4 regions of the Mesorhizobium sp. B1-1-7 genome follow, and region 2 is predicted to be linked to each of the others. Evidence: predicted binding sites of a transcription regulator. Region 2 holds the regulator's gene; each other region holds the start of a gene.

Region 1 (3,206 bases), on a different contig from region 2:
CAGGCGGAAGTCGCGGATCGCCGGGTCGATGTCCTTCTGCCGTGCCCAGTCGGGCGTGGCTTCCCCGGCCGGCGTCAGCAACAGGTTGCGGTCGACGACGCGGTAGCGTTCGCGCATCTCGCCCAGGAAGCCCGTGTAGTAGGGATGGGTGATGCCGGCCGTCTTCAGGATATGATAGGGCAGGAAGGCGGGGCTGACCGCACCCAGGTCTTCGGCCGGGCCGGTACGGTTCGACCAGATGACCAGCGGCGTCTCGTGATGCTGAAGGGCGTCCTGCGGTGATGCCTCCTTGCGCGGCGCGACATTGTCCTTGAGGAAGCCCGTTTCGACGTAAACCGGGCCTAGCGGCGGCAGATGGTCGCCGAAGAAGGCGATCACCGTGGGACGGGAGCGCTTCTTTGCCCATTCGACGAGGCGCTCGAGACCGCGATCGGCATCCGCGGATCCCTCCGCATAGCTCAGCAGCGATTCACGCGCCCACTGGCTGATCGGCGCCTGCACCTTGTGGGTCGGGTTGTAGTAGCGGTTCGGTTCGTAGGGGCCATGGTTCTGCAGGCTGACCGCGAAGAAGAACACCGGCTGCTCGCTGGCGTCGGCTTCACGGATGATCTCGTCGGTCATTGCCGCATCCGATGCCAGCGGTCCGCGCTTTTCCATCGGCGGCAGCGTCTCTTCCGACTTGAAGTCGTTGAAGCCGAAATCGGCGTAGACAGCACCACGGTTCCAGAACCAGTTGGTGCCTGGATGGATGGCGCGCGCCTGATAGCCCTCGCTCTTCAGGAAGGTTGCCATCGAGGGCGTCGGGGTGCGCACATATTGCTGGTAGGGGATGCTGCCGGCCGGCAGGAAGGCATTCGAGAAGCCGGTCAGCGCTTCGAACTCGATATTGGCGGTCATGCCGCCGAATTCGGGCGAGAACATATAGCCCGAGCGCAACGCCCGCACATTGGGAATGGGGTCCGGCGTGATGGTGACCCCTGGCAGCTTGGTCGGATCCCAGAAGGATTCGCTCATGACGACGATGATGTCAGGTTTCTCGGCGGGCACGGAGGCTGTCACCTCCGGCCTCTCGATTGCGGCGATCGCCTTGTCGGAATAGCCGGCCGGCGCCGAGACATGCGCCATCGGCACGTTGAGCGCGAAAGCGAGCGCAAAGCCGTTGGAGGCGTAGTTTTCCTTCTGGTCCCACATGATCGGGATGATCTGCAGCCGGTCCCTGGTCCACGAGAAGGTGGCGTAGTCCATGATCGAGACAAAGAAGGCGAGCAGCGGAACCGCCAGCGTCAGCCGGGCGAGGCGGCCCTTGCGGCTGAGTGCGAGGACCTTGCGGCGCCACAGCCGCCAGCCATAGACGAGCAGCGACAGGCCGGCGACGATGCCGACGACCATGGCGAGCGCGGTCATTGGCCGGTCGCGCACCAGCAATGGCAGCAGGGCGACGATCTGGCGGGCGTAGAGGAAATCCGTCGGATAGAGCGGATCGCCGAGATAATGCGACTTCTGATGGCCGACAAAGGCCAGGGACAGGGTCAGCGGAGCCACGATCATCAGGCTCTGGTGGCTACGGCCGAGCACGGCGTCGAGGCCGATCAGGATCAGCGCGAACACCACGATCGTGGTCCAGCCCGGCTTGAGCGGTTGTAGGAAGAAGGAGACGGTGCCGGCGAAATCACCGCGCACGATCAGTTCGATGGCGAACACCAGGATGGCCGCGATCGCCAGGCTGATCAGCCCGTAACGGACAACCGGCCATCTCCGGCCCGGCAGGTAGCCGGTGGACGGATCGTCTTCCAGGAATTGCGGCACGGCTTTACCGCTACGTTTCGAACTCTTTGTCACTTCAACTTCCCCACCCAGCGACAAACACGTCACTCGATTGTCATATAATTGTCACGCAAAGCTAGCGCCTGTGGCGGAAATAAGAAGAGCCAGCAAACGATTCGTGAGCGGTTTTCATCAGGAGTGATCGCCAAAAAGCCTTTGGGAACAGGCACTCGGCGGTTGACGAGGCCGCCCGGCAGGGGCGAACTGGGCTTGACTTGGCAGCCTGCCTTGCGTCACAGGCAAGAAAAACCCGCCTATCAGGCAAGCAAAACCAGCCCTTAGGAGCCCTCGCATGGCCGTCGCATTCACCTTTCCGGGACAAGGAAGCCAGGCTGTCGGCATGGGCAAGGATCTCGCCGATAGCTTTCCCGAGGCGCGCAGGGTCTTCCAGGAAGTCGATGACGCGCTCGGCGAAAACCTGTCGAAGTTGATCTGGGAAGGTCCCGAAGAGGCCGTGACGCTGACGGCCAACGCACAGCCGGCGCTGATGGCGGTATCGCTGGCGGCCATCAGGGCGCTGGAATCGCGCGGGTTCTCGCTGAAGGACAAGGTCGCCTATGTCGCCGGCCATTCGCTGGGCGAATATTCGGCTCTGGCCGCCGCGGGCTTCGTTTCCGTTGGCGATGCCGCGCGGCTGCTGCGCATTCGCGGCAACGCCATGCAGGCGGCGGTACCTCCCGGCGAGGGCGCCATGGCAGCGATCATCGGACTGGAGCAGGCGGATGTCGAAGCTGCCTGCGCTGAAGCGGCCAAAGGGTCTGTCTGCCAGGTCGCTAACGACAATGGCGGCGGCCAATTGGTCATCTCCGGCGCCAAGGCCGCAGTCGAACTGGCCGCTAGGCTTTGCACCGAAAAGGGCGCCAAGCGGGCGCTGATGCTGCAGGTCTCGGCACCTTTCCATTCGGCGCTGATGACGCCGGCCGCGGAGATCATGCGCGACGCGCTCGCCGAAGTGGCCAAGGCCGCACCGGTGGTTCCGATCGTCTCGAACGTCACAGTCATCCCGACGAGCGACCCGGACGAGATTTCGCGGCGCCTGGTCGAGCAGGTGGTCGCCCGCGTGCGCTGGCGCGAGACGGTCGAATGGTTCGGCGCCAACGGCGTCACCGCGCTCTACGAAATTGGCGCTGGCAAGGTGCTGTCGGGGCTGGCGCGGCGCATCAACCGCGACATCGCTACCGCGTCGGTCGGTGCGGCGGTTGACGTCGAGGCGGCGCTAGCGGCGCTCTGACTTGAATTCTCCCCTGCGCGGCTGTACATGAATACATGTATTCATGAGGATTGCCATGCCGACCTCTATAAGACTGGCTCCCGAGATCGAGGAGCGCCTGGATTTCCTGGCGGCCAGGACCGGCCGCAGCAAGGCTTACTATCTGCGCGAA
Region 2 (3,206 bases):
CCATGGTGATCGCGGCCGTGCGCCGTGCCGGTCAGCCTTCGCGCACCGAGATCGCCGCGACCACCGGCCTCAGCCACTCGACCATCTCGGCGATCTCCTCCGACCTGATCGGCGAAGGCGTCCTGACCGAGGGCAAGCCGAGCGAGGCCGGCTCGCTAAAACGCGGTAGGCCGCAGGTCGGCCTCACCCTCAACCCCGAGGCGGCGGCGGTGATGACCGTGGTGCTGTCGCTGAATTTCCTGTCGGTCGCCGTCATCGACTATGCCGGCCAGGTGATATCGGAGGAACAGCGCCGGCTGGACACGCTGACCATGTCGCGCGAGGCGCTGATCGGCGAATGCACGGCAATCGTAAGGCGGCGCCTCGAGGACCCCGACATCGACATCCGCAGCGTCGCCCGCATCGCGCTGGCGGTCCAGGGCATCACCGACACCGAGGCGCGAGCCATGCTGTGGTCGCCGATCACGCCGCAGACCGACATCGCCTTCGCCGACATATTCGAAGCCGAGTTCGGCATCCCCGCCACCATGGAAAACGACTGCAACATGATGGCGGTGGCGCTGCGCTGGCGCGATCCCGAGCGCTACCGCGACGACTTCATCGCCATTCTGCTGTCGCATGGCATCGGCATGGGCCTGGTGCTGAAGGGCGAACTGTTCACCGGCACCCATTCCTCGGGCGGCGAGTTCGGCCACATGATCCACCGCCCAGGCGGCGCGCTCTGCCGCTGCGGACGGCGCGGCTGCGTCGAGGCCTATGCCGGCAACTACGCCATCTGGCGCAACGCGAGACAGCTTGGCGAGGACACCGAACCGATCGACGTCAGCGACGCCGACATGCGGGCGCTGGCGGCTTCGGCGCGCGACAAGGACGGGCCGGAGCGCCAGGCCTATCGCAAGGCCGGCGAGGCGCTGGGCTATGGCCTGGGCAGCCTGTTCGCGCTGATCGATCCCGCCCCGGTCGCCATGGTCGGCGTCAGCGCCGCCGCCTTCGACCTGATCGAGCCGGCCTTGCGCGAGGCGATTGCACAGACCGCCGGCGGCCAGCACTCGAAATCGATCTCCTTCGACACCGAGCCTAACGAACTGCCGCTGATCCGCGAAGGCTGCGCCATGCGCGCTCTGACCTTCGTCGATCAGGAAATATTCGCGCCGGGCGTGCAGGCGAGAGCAGGCGCGGCTGGGAAGAACGTGGCGTGAAATCGAAGCCATCGTAACATCCGTGGGTTGGACAAAGCCTCACGACTTCGTCATCCCTGGGCGGAGCAGGAGCGAAGCTCCGTCGCGGAGACCCTGGAATCCATGCCGCGACCTTGGCCACGGAGTGCAGCGGAGCAGAATTCCGCACCGAGGCAACGCTTCGAAGTCGCGGCATGGATCCTCGGGTCTATGCCGCGTCGCTTCGCTTCTTGCTCCGCCCGTGGATGACGAAGCAATGGACGTTTTCGCGAATCGCCAAGGTAAAGCGATCCGGCTTAAGCACGAAATCCGACTGTCTAACCTTCCGCGCCGAAGAACCTAATCTTCGCGGATGGCGTACCCTGCCCCGCGAATGGTGCGAATCACATCCGGCATGCGGCCATTGTTGACCGCCTTGCGCAGCCGGCCGACATGCACGTCGACGGTGCGCTCGTCGATGTAGATCGTCTCGCCCCAGACATTGTCGAGCAGCTGGCTGCGCGAGAACACGCGGCCGGGATGGCGCATCATGAATTCGAGCAGGCGGAACTCGGTCGGCCCGAGCCGGATCTCGCTCTTCTTGCGGTAGACGCGGTGCGATTCGCGGTCGAGCACGATATCGCCGACCTTGAGCACGCTGGACAGCACTTCAGGCTTGGCGCGGCGCAGCAGCGCCTTGACGCGGGCCATGAACTCCGGCGTCGAGAACGGCTTGACCAGATAGTCGTCGGCGCCCGTGGAGAGCCCACGCACGCGGTCGCTTTCTTCGCCCCGCGCGGTCAGCATGATGATCGGCAGCCGCTCGGTCTCGGGCCGCATTCGCAGGCGCCGGCAGAGTTCGATGCCGGACACCGCCGGCACCATCCAGTCGAGCACCAGAAGGTCGGGCACGTTCTCCTGCAGGCGGATCTCCGCCTCGTCGCCGCGCGTCACCACCTCGACCTGGTAGCCTTCCGATTCCAGATTGTAGCGGAGCAGCACCCCTAGCGGCTCCTCATCCTCCACCACCATGATGCGTGGCGCGATCATCGGCTGGTCACCCCTGCTATGCCGCCGGCGCCGACATCGCGGTTTCGTCCTGCTTCGGGCGATTGGCGGGCAGCTGCGTGCCGGTCAGCACATAATACGCATTCTCGGCGATGTTGGTCACGTGGTCGCCGATGCGTTCGAGGTTCTTGGCACAGAACAGAAGATGCGTGCAGGCGGTGATGTTGCGCGGATCTTCCATCATGTAGGTCAGCAGTTCGCGGAACACCGAGGTGTATTTCACGTCGATACGCTCGTCGTCGGCGCGCAGCTTCGCCAGTGCCGCGGCATCACGCGCCGCATATTCCTCGATGACACCTTGAACCTGGATCAGCACCAGCTGCGCCATCGCGTCGATGGAGTGCGACAGGTCGCGCGGCGTGGCGGAGAGCCCGACCGTGCCGACGCGCTTGGCGATGTTCTTGGCAAGGTCGCCGATGCGTTCGAGATCGCCGGCCATGCGGATCGAGCCGACGACATGGCGCAGATCGTCGGCCATCGGCTGGCGCTTGGCGATCAGCGTGATGGCGCGGTCGTCCAGCTCGCGCTGGCGCGCATCCATGATCGCGTCATCGGAGACGACGCGTTGGGCGAGCGCATTGTCGGAGTTCAGCAGCGCCTTGGTGGCACCGCCGACCATCGAGCCGGCGAGGTCGCCCATGTCGCTGATCAGCCTGCTGATCTGTCCGAGATCTTCATCGAAGGCTGCAACCGTGTGTTCGGCCATGATCCTGGTCCTCGTATGCGTGATCAGCCGAAGCGGCCGGTGATGTAGTCCTGCGTCCGCTTCTCGCGGGGCGACGTGAAGATCTTCTCCGTCTTGTCGAACTCGACCAGTTCGCCCAGATACATGAAGGCCGTCTGCTTCGATACGCGCGCCGCCTGCTGCATGTTGTGGGTGACGATGACGATCGTGTAGTCGGCCTGCAATTCGTCGATCAGCTCCTCGATCTTGGCGGTCGACAGCGGATCGAGCGCCGAGGCCGGCTCGTCGAGCAGGAT
Region 3 (3,206 bases), on a different contig from region 2:
AACATCTGTTTGTCATGGGGAAGGCATCGTGTCCTCGGAAGGCTCTGCACTGTTGCCATAGTTGTGGTAACGGGCCTTATCTGCGCTAATGAAAGCGCGGCTTTTGTTCGGCCTGCTGTCCACTTTGAGACTACGGTCTCTGCTCGCGGTAGCATACCTGTGGCAGAAGCGTGTGAAGCATCGGCGCCCGTACCCGTTGTCGTATTTGACGATCCCGTAGACGTAGACGTTATGATCGGGCACACTGAGTTCGGACATAGCTATGGTAGGCTTTTCGCTTCCTTGGCGCATTTCCCCGCCAGGTTGGATGACCCGATCCGATTCCGTGGCCACTTTTCGAATATTAAAAATCTCCCTGCGAAAGAACGAGTCAGGCTCTGGACCGGGCGACAACTCCATTGTTACGACGAGTGTCACGTTGCGCGCCGGCAGTCTGCCGACATTTCTCAGCACGACATGCCCCATAACGTCGGGCTCACCGATCAACTGATTGATTCCGTCCGGAACGACGGTGAGATAAGCGCGAAGTTCTTTTCTGGCATTACCCTCGATGAGGCTCATCTGCCTCTCGCCAGCAACTCCCAAGTCGTGGGTGGATTTCCAGAGAGTCCCAGTGAAAGCGGCGATGACAATGGTGGCCAAGGCGGTGATAAGCCCATCGTTATCGTCGATGGTCTCTTTGATCTCGACCAGGTAATACGCCGCGAGGTTATAGGGAGCGCAGTGTTCCTCGCCGCCCATTGTCTGCTTGCATATTATTTCTTGAGACCCGGAGGTCCAGGCAGCGGCTAGGAGCACGACCAAAAATAAAAATGGCACAGCTATTAATCGCGCCAAAGTTGGTTCGTGCATCCCCAAAGCCGCCCCTGAAAGCCTAGATGTTCTCCAGTATTACGCCCTCCCGGCTAGTGGCGGCAAGTACCGCAAGAAAGATGCGCAGACATAGTTGCGCCAGCAAGCTTGTTGGCAATGCTGGCCTTTGTTTCGTTGAAGCCGTGTTCCTTGAGCCGTTCGGCCAGATCATCATACGTTAGATCAGCGTGCTTTAGTTCGACCTTCAGATGACACGCGCCGGTAGTTGGTGGCCATTTCGGCGGGTATGTGAAGCCGGCCAACCGCAAGGAAAACCGGCTCGACCGTCGCCTTTGGGAAAACCAGAACGGCAAGCGTAAGGCCGTTGTCATCATTCATGAGCGCAATGGGAACTCGCTGCCGGCGGTTTTCGGCACAGAAGGCGCGGCTGGATTCAAATCCTGTGCTTTTGCGCCATGATACCGGACCGGAAAGGATATTAGCTGCGGCTCATGGTGGAGCGGTGAAAACCAAAGCTCACACCGGCGGCGCTTGCCGCCGGTAAGGAAAATCGCAAATGGCGAGCGGCTATATCAGGTGAGCGTCAATGCGTGGTCGCCCTCAGTTTTTCAATCTCGTCCTTGAGTGCCAGCTTGCGTCGCTTGAGATTCACGATTTCGAGGTCGTCCACCGACGGGTGGTTCATCGCGTCATCGATCTCGCGTTCGATGTCGCCGTGTTTCCGCTGCAACTCATCAAGATGGGATGCAAGAGACATGATTGGTTCTCCCTTTCATGGTTTCCTCGATTGCAGCCGTCAAAGGCACGTCCACCGCAGGTCGCTTCTGTGACGGCACAATGACACTGTGCCACCTTCCGGCTGGGATGTCGAATGCTGCGTGGTAGCATTCCACGACAATGTGAAATGTGATATGGCCTGCGCGCCGGTGGCAGAAATTGCCGCCCCCGCCCAATCAGGCCCAGTTTTGGGCGCCGCAGACGTGCAGACGGTAGAGAATGTCCGATCAGGAACAGGCCGATATTCGCCTCGAATTTTCCCGGCTGAAGCAGGAACACGCCGATTTCGACGCGGCGATCAACGCGATGATCGCCATGGGTTGCGATCCGCTGCAAATCCAGCGCATGAAGAAGAAGAAACTGGTCCTCAAGGATCGGCTGATGGCGTTGGAAGACAAGATCATTCCCGACATCATCGCTTGAGCCACGGGCACCAAGCGTCCTCCATCATGCTTCGCCTATCCGGCGATCGATAGCCTGGCGGCGCGGTCGCGCAGCAGGCCGATGAGGCTGGCGGTCCGCTCATCGGTGGTATCGATGGGAACCACCAGGCACATCGTCGCCTCGACCTTGCCCGGCGCTGAAAAGACCGGCACGGCAAGGCATTTCGTATAGGCATCGACCAGCCCCGAAGTGACGCAGTAGCCGGTGACCCGCGCCTCGGCGATGTCGGCGACGAAATCGTCGAGCTTGAGCTTGCGCCCGTCGGGCAGCACAAGATCGTCGTCCGACACCATGGCTTCGATCGTGGCCCTATCCAGCCCCGCCAGCAGCAGCCGCCCCGAAGCGGTCCACGGCAGCGGTATCTGCAGTCCGGTGGCCGAACTGATGCGGAACGGCCTGGTACCCGGGCTCGCGTGGACGATGGTGTAGCGGCCACTTTGCAGCATGCACAGTTCCGAGGTCTCGCCGGTCTCGCGCGACAGATTGTCGACCTCCTGGCGCCCGCGCCGCATCAGGTCGTTACCGCGCACATAATCCATCCCGTAGAGGTAGAGCTTCTTGCCGAAATAGACGCGGTTGCCGTCGCCTTCCATTTCCAGCAGGCCGGCGTCGACCAGCGATCGCACCAGCGTGTAGGTCGTCGAGCGCGGTGCGTTCACGCCCTTGGCAAGGTCGCCGATGCCGATGGCGCGCTGCGTCGTATGAAGAAACTCCAGGATTTCGAGCACCCGGTTGAGACCCTTTTCCCGGGAGCCGGAAATCTTCTCGCCGGCTGAAACAGCCAGGGCATTGCCATCTTGCATTGTCGGTTCCTGATGTTAGTATCTGTCTTGTACAGGATACATACGTCTCTTGTAAGAGACAATCGTTGTGAAAACAATGACGTGTCTTGCCTGTGCATAGGGGAACACAACACGAAAGGAGGTCGCCGTGAACGACACATCCGGAAGACGTGATTTTCTGAAATTGGGAATGGCGGGACTGGCGACGGCCGGCGTTTTGGCAACCGTCGATGCCCAGAAGGCCGCCGCCCAGGCAGCGTCCGACAGCTTGCTGCGCACCGTGCTCGATCGCGGCAAGCTCATCGTCGGCACCGGCAGCACCAACGCGCCCTGGCATTTCGAGAACGATGCCGGCGAGCTGGTCGGCATGGACATCACCATGGGGCGCAT
Region 4 (3,206 bases), on a different contig from region 2:
GGAAGCGTTGCAGGCAGCAGGCCAAAGGCGCTGCCTCTTTCGGTTGCGCGGCTCATACAGGGTTTTTCGCAGTTGCGAAAGGGGAAGCGCAACACCAAATACTCATCAAATCTTAAGCATCTGCGTGTGAAATGATTTTGTTAACCAAGGCGGGAACCATTCAGGGCCCGGGCAGTTCGAACGTCATGACCGATAAACTCAACCGATTTTGGCCGCTTATCGCCTCCGCGGCCTTTGCCGTTCTGCTGGCGGCCAACGCCGCGCAGTCGGCCGCCACGCTGAAGGAAGCACGGCCGGCCCTGCCGATCGATGCGCCTTCGGCCCAGCAGGCTTTCGCCGACGCCCCCGACGGCGTCGATCCGATGGTGACCGGCCCGGTCAGCGCCGCCTTCAAGCAGCGCCAGGACGCAGCCAACTGCGACAGCGCCGTCTGGCCGAACATTCCAATGGTCTGCTACCCGGACTGACGACCGTCAGGTCTTTACGCCGACCGTACCGGCTCGAGCGTGATCTTGTAGAGTTCGTTGTCGTCGCGATCCATCAGCCGCACGGTCATCTGCTCGGTGGCGCCGGAAATGTCGACAAGGCCAAAGAATTGCAGGCCGGCTGACGGCGGCAGGTTCTGCCCCTGCTCGGCTGTCGGCGCCTTGATGAACTTCAGCTCCGGACCGAAGGTCATGTCGAAATCGTTCGGGCCGAAGGTTCCGGCATGGATGGGGCCGGAGACGAATTCCCAGAATGGACTGAAGTCCTGGAACTGCGCCTTCTCGGGATTGTAGTAATGCGCGGCTGTGTAGTGCACGTCGGCGGTGAGCCAGACGGTGTTGCTGATGCCGGCATTCTTGATGTAGCGCAGCAGGTCGGCGATCTCCAGCTCGCGTCCCTTTGGCAGACCGTTGTCACCATTGCTGACAGCCTCCGCGCCTGCCTTTTTGACGCCATCGTCCCAGACGACGAGGCCGAGCGGCATGTCTGCGGCGATGATCTTCCATGTCGCCTTGGAGTTGGCTAGCTCCCGCTTCAGCCATTTCGTCTGCTGTTCGCCCAGCATGCGCGATTGCGGTGTCATCTCATCCTGCATGTCCGGACCGTTGGGGCCGCGATAGGAGCGCATGTCGAGGAAGAACACGTCGAGCAGCGGCCCGTAGGCTATCTTGCGGTAGACGCGGCCGGGCTCCGACGGCTCGTAACGGATCGTCGTCATCTCATGGAAGGCTCGGGCCGCGCGGGCCGCCAGCACATGGATGGATTTTTCCGTGTAGCGATCGTCGGCGCTCAGATTTTTCGAATCCGACCAGTTGTTCAGCACCTCGTGGTCGTCCCACTGATAAAAGGTCGGGCAGATGGCGCTGAGACCCAGGACGTGTCTGTCCATCATGTTGTATTTCCACTGGTCGCGGTATTCGTCCAGCGTCTCGGCGACCTTGCGCTTGCCATCGACTAGCACGACGTTCTTCCACTTGCCGCCGCCGGGCAGGTCGACCTCGTCCTTCATCGCGCCGTCGGCATAGATGGTGTCGCCCGAATGCAGGAAGAAATCGGGCGTATGCTTGCCGATCGTGGCGTAGGTCTTCATGCCGGTCTCGTCGATGCCCCAGCCCTGGCCGGCGGTGTCGCCCGACCAAGCGAACTTGATGTCGCGCTTCGAGGCCGGCGCGGTGCGGAAGCGGCCGACGATCGGCTCGGAGACGGCGTTGATGTCAGCGAGGTCGGCTGCCGTCATGCGGTAGAAGATGTCCTGATCGGAAGCGAGATCGGTGAGCAGGCGTCTGACCGTATAATCGCTGGCCGGCGACGTATCGAGCGGCGCCAGCCGGATCGCGTTGGCGAAATTCTCGGTCGACGACACTTCGAACATGACACGCGACGGGCGATCCGTGCGCGTCCACACCATGCCGCTGGTGGCGTCGACATCCCCCGACTGGACGCCATGGGTGAAGGCCGGGCGCTGGTTGGCGCGAGAATAATAGGGCAGCGCCAGGCTGGAAACGCCGACCAGACCAGCGGCGCTGGCGGAGGTGACAAAAGCGCGGCGAGTCATCGAGAGCTTGTTCATGGCTGTCTCCTGGATGGCGTTGAACGTTGCCACCAAGCTCCAGCCTCAATGTTTCAGGCGCATCTCGAAATCATGAACGTTTGATAACAATGAACAGGGCTGCCCTTTCCGTCTCCTCTCACGCCCAGAGATCAATAAGGCAACGGGCCCAAAAGGGGAGAAGGGAGGGCCGCGCCTATGCCGCTTGCGGTTCGGGATCGAAGGCCGGCCGGCTGGTATTGATCAGCAGCGAGATGCAGGCGGCGGCGATGGCCGTCATTCCGGCGATCAGGAAGGCCAGTTCGTAATTGCCCTGCAGTTCGCGCATGGTGCCGCCGAAGGCGGCCGCCGTGGCAGCTCCCACCTGGTGGCCGGCGACGATCCAGCCGAACACGATCGGTCCGCTGCGGTCGCCGAACGCCTCGTTGGCGAGCCTGAGCGTCGGTGGCACGGTGGCGATCCAGTCGAGGCCATAGAGCACCGCGAAGATGATCAGGCTGGTCGCCGAGAAGCCGGAATAAGGCAGGTAGATCAGCGACAGGCCACGGATGGCATAATAGACGCCAAGCAGCTTGCGCGGGTCGAAACGGTCGGTAAGCCAGCCGGACAGCGTCGTGCCGATCAGGTCGAAAATGCCCATCATCGACAGCAGGCCGGCCGCCTGCACCTCGCCGATGCCCATGTCGCCGCAGAACGCGATCAAATGCGTGCCGACCAGCCCGTTGGTGGTGAAGCCACAGACGAAGAAGGTGGCGAACAGATACCAGAACACCCGCGTGCCGGCGGCGCGGCGCAGCGTGTTGAGCGTGTGCGCCAGGAAATTGCCTTGCGATGCCGGCGATGTCGGCGGCACGTCATCAGCCTCGGCGCCATAACGCACCATGCCGATCGAGGCCGGACGCTCCGGCACCAGTAGCCAGACCAGCGGCAGCAGGCAGGCCGTGGCAACCGCGACCGCGACCGCGACCGGCTTCCAGCCGCCCGTTTGCGCAAGCGAGGCAAGCAGCGGCAGGAACACCAGGAGGCCAGTCGCGCTGGAGGCCGACATCAAGCCCATGACCAGGCCGCGATTGGTCTTGAACCAGCGGTTGACGATGGTGGCGCCGAGCACGCTGGCGACGGCGCCTGAGCCGATGCCGGAGAACACGCCCCAGGTGATGAAGAGATGCCA

What was found. Region 2 encodes PhoB, which activates phosphate uptake and scavenging genes when phosphate is short. Its sites were predicted from a motif close to TGTCATNNANCTGTCAT; they were not measured.
Region 1: a site for PhoB is predicted at 1,878-1,894, ahead of FJ978_RS09145 (LTA synthase family protein). Genes of this name have one in related genera too.
Region 3: a site for PhoB is predicted at 1,640-1,656, ahead of FJ978_RS17870 (YdcH family protein). Genes of this name have one in related genera too.
Region 4: a site for PhoB is predicted at 2,129-2,145, ahead of FJ978_RS16765 (alkaline phosphatase). Genes of this name have one in related genera too.

What each region holds. Positions count from the first base shown of each region.
Region 1 is NZ_VFWQ01000004.1:394,176-397,381, reverse strand. It holds gene FJ978_RS09145 (LTA synthase family protein) at 1-1,839, opposite strand, end outside; gene fabD (ACP S-malonyltransferase) at 2,117-3,055, shown strand; gene FJ978_RS09135 (ribbon-helix-helix protein, CopG family) at 3,111-3,206, shown strand, end outside.
Region 2 is NZ_VFWQ01000010.1:251,989-255,194, forward strand. It holds gene FJ978_RS19215 (ROK family protein) at 1-1,199, shown strand, start outside; gene phoB (phosphate regulon transcriptional regulator PhoB) at 1,518-2,207, opposite strand; gene phoU (phosphate signaling complex protein PhoU) at 2,224-2,931, opposite strand; gene pstB (phosphate ABC transporter ATP-binding protein PstB) at 2,955-3,206, opposite strand, start outside.
Region 3 is NZ_VFWQ01000009.1:304,003-307,208, reverse strand. It holds gene FJ978_RS17880 (hypothetical protein) at 13-741, opposite strand; gene FJ978_RS33240 (DUF6471 domain-containing protein) at 906-1,115, opposite strand; partial or broken gene FJ978_RS32835 (IS1595 family transposase) at 1,075-1,242, shown strand; gene FJ978_RS17870 (YdcH family protein) at 1,397-1,570, opposite strand; gene FJ978_RS17865 (YdcH family protein) at 1,810-2,013, shown strand; gene FJ978_RS17860 (IclR family transcriptional regulator) at 2,049-2,837, opposite strand; gene FJ978_RS17855 (transporter substrate-binding domain-containing protein) at 3,007-3,206, shown strand, end outside.
Region 4 is NZ_VFWQ01000009.1:83,131-86,336, reverse strand. It holds gene FJ978_RS16770 (hypothetical protein) at 186-467, shown strand; gene FJ978_RS16765 (alkaline phosphatase) at 482-2,056, opposite strand; gene FJ978_RS16760 (MFS transporter) at 2,232-3,206, opposite strand, start outside.